DNA from 3 places in the Streptomyces sp. NPDC006551 genome. Region 3 is predicted to be linked to each of the others. Evidence: riboswitches for the same ligand, from Rfam matches in the RefSeq annotation. Region 3 holds a riboswitch; each other region holds the start of a gene.
What was found. Region 3 has a riboswitch for cobalamin ahead of ABZY12_RS20435 (energy-coupling factor ABC transporter permease). Riboswitches for the same ligand answer to the same signal wherever they lie in the genome.
Positions count from the first base shown of each region.

Region 1: it holds a riboswitch for cobalamin, as region 3 does, so the genes downstream of both, ABZY12_RS21335 (ABC transporter substrate-binding protein) here and ABZY12_RS20435 (energy-coupling factor ABC transporter permease) in region 3, are expected to answer to the same signal.
Region 2: it holds a riboswitch for cobalamin, as region 3 does, so the genes downstream of both, ABZY12_RS14880 (cobalamin biosynthesis protein) here and ABZY12_RS20435 (energy-coupling factor ABC transporter permease) in region 3, are expected to answer to the same signal.

Region 1 is NZ_JBEXOT010000024.1:24,634-27,895, reverse strand. Features, by position in the region: gene ABZY12_RS21335 (ABC transporter substrate-binding protein) at 116-1,165, opposite strand; cobalamin riboswitch at 1,231-1,434, opposite strand; gene ABZY12_RS21330 (aldo/keto reductase) at 1,635-2,459, opposite strand; gene ABZY12_RS21325 (MFS transporter) at 2,813-3,262, shown strand, end outside.
Region 2 is NZ_JBEXOT010000012.1:104,204-107,465, forward strand. Features, by position in the region: gene ABZY12_RS14875 (cobyric acid synthase) at 1-884, opposite strand, end outside; gene ABZY12_RS14880 (cobalamin biosynthesis protein) at 881-1,861, opposite strand; cobalamin riboswitch at 1,895-2,037, opposite strand; gene ABZY12_RS14885 (hypothetical protein) at 2,150-2,371, opposite strand; gene ABZY12_RS14890 (inorganic phosphate transporter) at 2,390-3,262, opposite strand, start outside.
Region 3 is NZ_JBEXOT010000022.1:39,331-42,592, forward strand. Features, by position in the region: gene cbiQ (cobalt ECF transporter T component CbiQ) at 1-349, opposite strand, end outside; gene ABZY12_RS20430 (energy-coupling factor ABC transporter substrate-binding protein) at 356-766, opposite strand; gene ABZY12_RS20435 (energy-coupling factor ABC transporter permease) at 763-1,464, opposite strand; cobalamin riboswitch at 1,493-1,729, opposite strand; partial or broken gene ABZY12_RS20440 (PTS fructose transporter subunit IIA) at 1,775-2,178, opposite strand; gene dhaL (dihydroxyacetone kinase subunit DhaL) at 2,175-2,804, opposite strand; gene dhaK (dihydroxyacetone kinase subunit DhaK) at 2,813-3,262, opposite strand, start outside.

The DNA.
Region 1 (3,262 bases), on a different contig from region 3:
ACCGAAGGCGAAATGGTCGTCGTGGCCGTGGCCGTGGCCGTGGCCGTGGCCGAAGTCGAGCCCGTGTCGGCGTCCCCGGTGTCGGAGGCCGGGGCCGCGGCCGGCCCGCTCCCGGTCACTTCGCGAGGCCGTACGCACGCAGCGCCGCCGCCACCTTCTCCACGCCCTCGACGGTACGGATGGTGGGGTTCATCGCCTGGCCACTGAGCAGGACGTAGCGCTTTCGCTTCACCGCCGTCATGTTCCTGGTGACCGGATGGGACTCCAGGAACTCGATCTTCTTCGCGGCGGACTCGGCCGTCTGCGACTTGCGCGTCAGGTCGCCGATCACCAGGACGTCGGGATCGCGGTCGGCGACGGTCTCCCAGTTGATCTGCGGCCACTCCTCGCGCGTGTCGTCGAAGACGTTCTTCGCCCCGAGCGTACGGGTGATGATGCCGGGCGCCCCGCAACAGCCCGCCATGTAGGGGGACTCGGAGTTGGCGAACCAGTAGAGGAGACTGACGTCCCGGAAGTCGTGCGCGGAAGTCGCCTTCGCCACGCGGGACTTCAGATCGGCGACGAGTCGCTCGCCCCGGTCCGGCACGCCGAAGATCCTGGCCAGGTCGCGTACCTCGCCGTAGACCGTGTCCATCGTCAGCGGTTCGGTGCGTACGCCGTCGCCGTCACCGCTGTTGTCCTTGCCGGCGCAGTCGGTGGGGGAGAGGTAGGTGGGGACGCCGAGCTTCGCGAACTGCTCGCGTGGGGCCACACCGCCCTTGCCGAGGGTGAAGGTGAAGGAGGCGGCGGCGAAGTCGGGCTCGGCGTCCAGGACCCTCTCGAAGGAGGGGTAGCGGTCGGCCAGCCGCTCCACCTTCGCGTTCTCCTCCTCCAGGCCCTTCAGCACCGGGTCCGTCCAGGTGGCGGTCCCCGCCATCCGGTCGGCGAGACCGAGGGAGAGCAGGATCTCGGCCGCGCCCTGGTCGAGCGCGACGGCCCGCCGCGGCGGACGATCGACCCGGACCCGCTGACCGCAGTTGTCCAGGGTGACGGGATGGCCGGCGGCGGCGCCGTCCTTCGCCGACCCCTGAGCGGTGGAGGCGGCGGGCCCGCCGCCACAGCCGGTCAACATCAGGGCGCCGGCCAGGAACAGCGCGGCAGGGCGGACGGGGTGTGCGAGTGGCACGGGAACTTCCTCTGCGGCCAGGGCTCATACGCGGAGCCTGTCGTACGGTGCTCCCTCCGACGACCCACGCCGCGGAGGGCGCCAGCAGGTCTTCGGACTCGGGGTCAGCCGGACGAAGCGCCTTCCCGGGCCTGTTTCACGCCGCCCAGTGGCCGTTGCTCCGCCCGTCGCCCTCACCGCTGCGCGTCAGCTCCGGATTCCCACCGGATTCCCTGACCCGTGCACACACGAATGCGTACTCAGGTGCGACTGGCGTCGGCAAGCTATCACGGGCGCTCGGACCGTCCCGTACCCGGACGCGCCGACCGTGCCCCACGTCACGGCCCGCGAGCCCCGCGGACGAGCGCCGGCGTGGTCCCGCCGACGTCCGCCCCGCGCCGCTCTTTCCTCACCGTTCTCCTGGCGAACGGTGCCCGAGATCAAGGCTCGTTGATCTGCCATGGCGCTTTCGAGGCCCGTCGGACATGCCCTAGTCGAGGGTGTCCGGGTCCGGGCCCGTGCGCAGGCCGCGGTCCAGGGTGGCGATCGCCGTCATCTCGTCGGGCGTGAGTGTGAAGTCGAAGACGTCGATGTTCTCGCGGATGCGGGCCGGGGTGACGGACTTCGGTATGACGATGTTCCCGAGCTGGAGGTGCCATCGCAGCACCACCTGGGCCGGGGACTTGCCGTGGCGCGCGGCGATCTCACGCAGCACGGCGTCGTCCAGGACGGCACCCTGGGCGAGCGGGCTCCAGGCCTCGGTGGCGATGCCGTGTTCGGCGTGGAGGCCGCGCAGTTCGCGCTGCTGGAGGCCGGGGTGGAGCTCGACCTGGTTGACGGCCGGGACGAGCGTGGAGCCTTCCAGGAGCCGGTCGAGGTGCGCGGGCAGGAAGTTGGAGACTCCGGCGGCCCGGACACGGCCGTCGGCGGCCAGCTTCTCGAGGGCCCGCCACGTCTCCTGGAACAGGCCGCGGCCGGGGGCGGGCCAGTGGATCAGGTACAGGTCGACGTGGTCGAGGCCGAGCTTGGCGAGACTGTCGTCGAATGCCTTCAGCGTGGCGTCGTACCCCTGGTCGGCGTTCCACACCTTGGTGGTGACGAAGAGGTCCTCGCGGGCGATGCCGGAGGTGGCCAGCGCGCGGCCGACGCCGGTCTCGTTGCCGTAGATCGCGGCGGTGTCGATGGAGCGGTAGCCGGCCTCCAGGGCGGCGGTGACGGCGGCGGTGGTCTCGTCGTCGGGGACCTGGAAGACGCCGAAGCCGAGCTGCGGGATCTCCACGCCGTTGTTGAGCGTGACGGTGGGGACAGAGGTCATGACGTGCCGGATCTTTCCTGGGAGGGGGAGGGGTGTCGGCTTCGGAGCGCGGCTGGTGCCGTGCCGCGGATCGGTGACGGCCGTGTACCGGAGCGCTGTACCGGAGAAACGGCGCCACCCCAGGCGGCGGCGCGATCGACGCACTCGTAAGCCGGGAGTTCTGGCGTCGACGATAATTGCGTACGCGGGTTACATGCAAGCGGGCATACGTGCGTACGCGCTTAAGCGTTGTGCGCATGTGTCGGTCGCGGCCCGAGGGGCGAGAGAAAGCCCGCGCTTGCAACTAACGCGCGTGTGCAAGTATTGTGGACGCAAGCAAAGCGCCTCTGCAAATTTTTTGGAAGGTACTCCTCATGCCGCTCGCGCTTCTCGCCCTCGCGATGGGGGCCTTCGGAATCGGCACGACAGAATTCGTGATCATGGGCTTGCTGCCCGACGTCGCGGCCGATTTCGGTGTCTCCATCCCCACCGCCGGCTTCCTCGTCACCGGCTACGCCCTCGGTGTCGTCGTGGGCGCACCGCTGCTGACCGTGCTCGGCACCAAGGTGACCCGCAAGCGGATGCTGATGGTCCTCATGGGGTTGTTCGTGCTCGGCAACGCCCTGTCCGCCGTCGCCCCCAGCTTCGGCCTCATGGTGGCCGGCCGGATCGTCGCCTCGCTCGCCCACGGTGCCTTCTTCGGGATCGGCTCGGTCGTGGCGGCCGAGCTGGTCGCACCGGAGAAGAAGGCCGGCGCCATCGCCATGATGTTCACGGGCCTCACCGTCGCCAATGTCGTCGGCGTCCCCGGCGGCACCCTCATC
Region 2 (3,262 bases), on a different contig from region 3:
GGTACGGCACACACGGCCACCCGCAGCACGTCCGCGCCGACCGGGGGCGCCACGACCGACTCCCGGACCGCACCCCGCAGAGACACCCGAAGGCCGTCCTCCTCGTCGATGCCGAGACCGTGCGCGTACGGCAGCACACCGAACGTCCGGCGTCCGGTCAGGTCGTACAGCATGTCGAGGCCGGGCTCCAGCAGGGTCACATCGCCCCGGAACTTGTTCACGAGATAGCCCGCGATCAGCTCCTGGTCCTCGGGGGCGAGCAGCGCCGTCGTCCCGAAGAACTGGGCGAACACCCCGCCCCGGTCGATGTCGCCGACCACCAGCACGGGCAGCCGCGCGGCCCGCGCGATGCCCATGTTCACGATGTCCGTGCGCCGCAGGTTGATCTCGGCCGGACTGCCCGCCCCTTCGCAGATCACGGCGTCATAGCTGCCCCGCAGCTCCTCCAGACAGGCGAGGACCGGCTCGAAGAGCTCCTTCTGCCGGCCTCCGTGCAGCCTCTTCCCGGGGGCCACTGCGCCTGACTGCGGCTGCGCCGCGGGCCCAGACCCCCCGAAGAACCCGCGGGCGCTCAGCTCACCCACCGGCTTGCCCATCAGCACGACCTGGCTGGAGCGGTCGCTGCCCGGTTTGAGCAGCACCGGGTTCATCAGCGCCGTCGGCTCCACCCGCGCGGCCTGCGCCTGCATCGCCTGCGCCCGGCCGATCTCCGCGCCCTCCCTGGTCACGAAGGAGTTCAGGGACATGTTCTGGCCCTTGAACGGCGCCACCTTCACGCCCTTGCGGACCAGCCAGCGGCAGATCCCCGCCGTGACGACGCTCTTGCCCGCGTCGGACGTGGTCCCTGCGACCAGCAGCCCGCCTCCCCGCCGTCCGCTCCTCATGCGCTCCTCCGCTTCATGGCGCCCACCACGATCCTTCCGGCCACACAGGCCGCCAGCGTCAGTCCGGTCACCCGGCGCGACAGCCGTACCGCCCGCTCGATGTCCGCCACTTCCACGTCCCGGCCCGCGCCGTTGAGCACCGGCCGGTGCTCGACCCGTCCGCCGTACGAGAGGGTCCCCCCGAGCCGTACGCCGAGCGCTCCCGCGAACGAGGCCTCGACCGGGCCGGCGTTGGGGCTCGGGTGCTTGGCCGCGTCGGCCCGCCACGCCCGCAGAGCCCCCCGGGGATCGCCGCCCGCTACGGTCGCGAGCGCGGCCGTCAGCCGCGCCCCCGGCCAGCCGGCCACGTCGTCGAGGCGGGCCGAGGCCCAGCCGAAGCGGCGGTACTGCGGGGACTTGTGGCCGACCATCGCGTCCAGGGTGTTCACGGCCCGGAAGCCGACGAGGCCCGGGATCCCGGCGACCGCACCCCAGACCAGGGCGCCGACGACCGCGTCGGAGGTGTTCTCGGCGACGGACTCCACGACCGCGCGGGCCATCGCCGGGCCGTCCAGGGCCTGCGGGTCGCGGCCGCACAGACGCGGCAGCCGCTCGCGGGCCACGTCCAGGTCGCCGGCTGCCAGCGCTCCGCCGATGGCACGGGCCTCCCGGCCCAGCGTCGTACCGCCGACGACGGCCCACACGGAGGCGGCGGTCAGGGCGGCGGAGGCGACGGGCCGGTCCCGTACGGCGCGTGCGGCCAGCGCCGCGGCTCCGGCGGCGCCACCCGCGCAGACGGCGGTGTGCAGCGCGCCCCAGCCGCGGTGGTCGCGCAGGAGGAGCCGTTCGACGGCGCCGGCGGCCCGTCCGAATCCGGCGACCGGATGGCCGCGGCGCGGGTCGCCGATCAGCAGGTCCGCGAGCAGGCCGGAGGCGGCTCCGTACGCGAAGACGCCCGTGGACGCGAATACACCGGTGGCAGCTCTGCGGCCAGGCATGGCGCTATGTCCTCACTCAGGGTCCGCGCCCTGGCTCGACGTGACCGGCGGTGAGAGTTCCTGGCTCCCGGGGATCAGCTCCCCGGTCACAGTGGCGGGACCGCGCCGGATTCGCACCGGACTTCCTCTTCTGCCGCCGTAATGGCCCCGGAAGTCCACCACGCAGCGCGAACACCCGTCAACTCACCCTTGACCTGCGGCGGGAGAGTGTGCGAAGCCCCACAACACGACGGCTGGGCGCGCCGCACCTTCCGGTGCCACACGCCCAGCCGTTGTTTCGCCGATCGGTCAGACGACGATCAGATAGATGCCGAACGCGACGGCCGCCGCGCAGAGCGCGAAGCAGGCGTACGCGCCGGTGCGCGCCAGGGTGGCGGAGCCCCCCTGGGTGGCGGCCTGCTCCTGCTTGGAGAGGCCGACGATGCCGAGGGTGAACAGGCCCACGAGGGCGACGGTCGCCACGAGGCTGACTCCGAAGACGGAGCCGAGAGCTGCCCAGTCGATCTTCATGCTGATGTCCCTTGTTCCTTACACCGTGGCCGTGGCGGTCGGGGCGGCCGGATCGGCGGGGGCCGGCGACGGGATCGTCGCCTTCAGGTCGTCGGTGAGGGTCCCGGCCGGGGGCGGGGTGACGGCCGCGATGGCGGTGGTCACGACGCCGGGGGCCTCGTCCTCGGTCTCGTTGACGTTGGTGTGGTCGACGACCTGGCGGCGGGAGATGAACCAGATCGCGGTGCAGGAGGCGATCAGGAAGGCGGCGACGGCCATGACGCCCCAGTCGCCCTGCCGGGTGACGTACTCCGAGAGCGCGGCGACCAGGCCGGCGGCGGGGAGGGTCAGGCCCCAGGCGACGAACATCCGGGTGGCGGTGGACCAGCGGACCACCCCGCCCTTGCGGCCCAGGCCCGCGCCCATGACGGCGCCGGAGCAGGAGTGCGTGGTCGACAGGGAGAAGCCGAGGTTGGAGGAGGCCAGGATGACGGCCGCGGCGCTGGTCTGGGCGGCGAAGCCCTGCTGCGGCTGGAGGTCCGTGAGGCCCTTGCCCATGGTCCGGATGATGCGCCAGCCGCCCAGGTAGGTGCCGAGCGCGATCGCCGTACCGGCGGAGACGATCACCCAGACCGGCGGGTTGGAGCCCGGGGCCAGGATGCCGCCGGCGACCAGGGCCAGGGTGATGATGCCCATGGTCTTCTGGGCGTCGTTGGTGCCGTGGGCGAGCGACACGAGGCCGGCGGAGGTGATCTGGCCGGCGCGGTAGCCCTTGTCGGTGGTCTTCCGGTCGGCGTTCCTGCCGAGCCGGTACGTCAGCCGGGAGGCGAGCATCGCCGCGAGGCCCGCGACCAGCGGCGCGGCGACGGCCGGGATGAGGACCTTGGTGACGACCACTCCGCCGTTGACGCC
Region 3 (3,262 bases):
GCACCCCCAGCGACGCGGCCGACGTGCGCAACAGCAGCTCACCGGCGTGCAGCGGACCTTCCGGCGCCAGGGCGACGAAGCCGCGCGCTCCTCCCACCTCGAACAGCAGCGGCACCGCGCCCGTCACACAGAAACCCAGCGGGATCCGGAACGCCCGCCACAGCTGACGACCGGGCACTCCGGCGGGACCGAGGAGCACCGCGAGGGTGACCGCCGCGACCAGGACGGCGCCCGGCCACGGCGGCAGACAGACCGCGCACAGCGTCAGGCCGAAGCCCAGCGCGGCCTTCTCGCACGGGTGACGGCGGCGCCAGCGACTGCTGTGCGCCGCCGCGTCGATCGGCAGCATCGAGGCCTACTCGTCGCCCGGGGCCCGCGACCCCATCGCCGCCTGCGCCGCCCGCGTCTCCCGCGCCCCCTGGGAGCTCGGCGCGTCCTGCGCCGCCGGCGGAACCTTCGCCGCCGCCCGCTCCTCGCCCTGCCGACGCCCGCGCCGCAGACCGAAGTAGTACGCGAGGACACCGGCGCCGATGGCCGCCTGGAGCGCGAACAGCGCCGACTCGACCTCGCCGGACGGAGGCTCGTACAGCGGGCTGAACCACGGCTCGTAATCGGGCCGGATCTCCGTGATCGCGGCCTCCGCCTCGGCGTCGGCCCCCGCGAACGGCTCCTCCTTGTGGTCGCCGAGCCCCAGGACCAGCGGCAGCACCGCCAGCGCGGCGACGGCGAGCAGCAGCAGGGCGTTGATCTTCGTGTTCCTGCTCATCGGGCGACCGCCTCCGTGGTCTCGCTCTTCCCGGCACCGGGAAGCAGCACCCCGAGCCGGGTCAGATCCCCCTTGCTCGACTGCGCCAGCAGACGCATCACGAGCACCGTGAGCAGACCCTCGCTCACCGCGAGCGGCAGCTGCGTGACGGCGAAGATCCCGCCGAACTTCGCCAGCGCGCCGAGCATGCCGCTGGCCGGGTCCGGGAACGCCAGCGCCAGCTGCACGCTGGTGACGCAGTACGTGGACAGGTCGGCGACGAACGCGCCGAAGAACACGCTCACCATCAGCGGCACGTCGAACCGGCGCAGCAGCCGGTACGCCCCGTACCCGGCCCACGGCCCGACGACAGCCATCGAGAAGACGTTGGCGCCGAGGGTGGTGAGTCCGCCGTGGGCCAGGAGCAGCGCCTGGAAGAGCAGCGTGATCGTGCCGAGGACCGCCATCACGGGCGGCCGGAACAGGATCGCGCCGAGGCCCGTGCCGGTGGGGTGCGAGCAACTGCCCGTCACCGACGGAATCTTGAGCGCGGACAGGACGAAGGTGAAGGCGCCGGAGGCGCCCAGCAACAGGGTGGATTCGGGATGGGCCTTGACCTCACGGGTCAGGGCCCGGACCCCGTGGACGACGAACGGCGCGGACGCGACGCCCCAGGCGGCCGCGTGCACAGGGGGCAGATACCCCTCGGCGATATGCATGGTTGGGAGACCCTCTCCAGCACCTCGTGGATGGACAACGCACCTTGGCCGGTCTCCTGGCTGACGGTCATGCCGCCCGGACTCCGCCTTCCCACACCGCAACGGTCTCCCGCGGTGGTGCAGTGGCTCCCCTGAGGGTTCTCCCCAAGGGGGTGGAGCCGGACCTCCCGATCACAGTGGCGAGGGCCGCACCGGTACTGCACCGGTTTCCCGTACACCAAGGCCCTGCGACACTAGTGCGTTGACCAGGTACATCACAACACGGTCGCCTCCCGGTACGGCCCGTGAGGGGCGGTCGCCCCCCGCCCGCTCACCCCTTCCGGTACGTGTACGCCTCCGCGGCCGCGGCCTCCACGGCGTCCAGGTCCCCGCCCGCCGTCGCCGTGACGAGGGCGGCGATCGCGCCCTCCACTAAGGGCGCGTCCACGAGCCGCGCCCCCTCGGGCAGCTCGTCGCCCTCGGCGAGCAGCGCCTTGACGGTCAGTACGGCGCTGCCGAGATCGACGAGAAGGGCCACCCCGCGCCCCGGTCGACCGCCTTCGCAGCCTCGGCGATCAGCTCGGAGCTGGTGCCGAGGCCGCCGTCCGGGGTGCCGCCGGCGGGCGCGATCGGTGCGGAGGGACCGCCGCCCGAGAGAGCCTGGGCGAGTTCGGCCACGGCCGCGGCGACGGCGGCGCTGTGCGAGACGAGGACGATGCCGACCTGCCCGCTCATCCGGCCACCTCCGCGAGGGCGGCGATCAGCAGCGCGGACGAGGTGGCCCCTGGGTCCTGGTGCCCGATCGACCGTTCGCCCAGATAGCTGGCGCGGCCCTTGCGGGCCTGCAGCGGTACGGTCGCGAGCGCGCCCTCCTCGGCCGCCGTCCGGGCCGCCCCGAAGGACTCGCGCAGCGCCTCCGCAGCCGGAACGAGCGCGTCCAGCATCGTCTTGTCGCCGACCTGAGCCCCGCCGAGCTGGGCGACGGCGGCGACCCCGGCGGCCAGCGCGTCGGCGAACGTCTCGCGGGTCACGGCCCCGGCGTCGCCGAGCGCCTTGCCCGTGCGGCGCAGAAGCGTCCCGTACAGCGGCCCGGAGGCGCCACCGACGGTGGAGATCAATTGCCGTCCGGCGGTGGTGAGTACGGCCCCGGGTGTGGCGGGCGGCTCCTTCTCCAGGACGTCCGTCACGGCGGCGAACCCCCGCTTCAGATTGGAGCCGTGGTCGGCGTCGCCGATCGCCGAGTCGAGCTCGGTGAGACGGTCGGCCTCACGGTCGACGGCGGCAGCGGCGACGCTCAGCCAGCGCTGGAAGAAGGCGGCATCGAGCTCGTTCGCCTCGGTCGCTTCAGTCACTTCGGCCACTCTCCTTCTCACCGGCCCCAGCGGAGGGCGGGCGTCTGCACGGGCGCGTCCCACAGACGTAGCAGCTCCTCGTCGGCCTCGCAGAGCGTGACCGAGCAGCCGGCCATGTCGAGGGAGGTCACGTAGTTCCCGACCAGGGTGCGGGCGACCGGGATCCCGCGCTCGTTCAGCACGCGCTGCACCTCGGCGTTGAACCCGTACAGTTCGAGCAGCGGGGTGGCGCCCATGCCGTTCACCAGCGCCAGGACCGGGCCGGACGGCCGCAGGTCGTCCAGTACGGCATCGACGGCGAAGTCCGCGATCTCCCGCGAGGTCATCATCCGGCGCCGCTCGCGTCCCGGCTCACCGTGGATCCCGATCCCCAACTCCAGCTCGCCCTCCGGGAGATCGAAGGTCGGGCTGCCCTTGGCGGGCGTGCTGCAGGCGCTCAGCGCGACCCCGAAGGACCGCGACCGCTC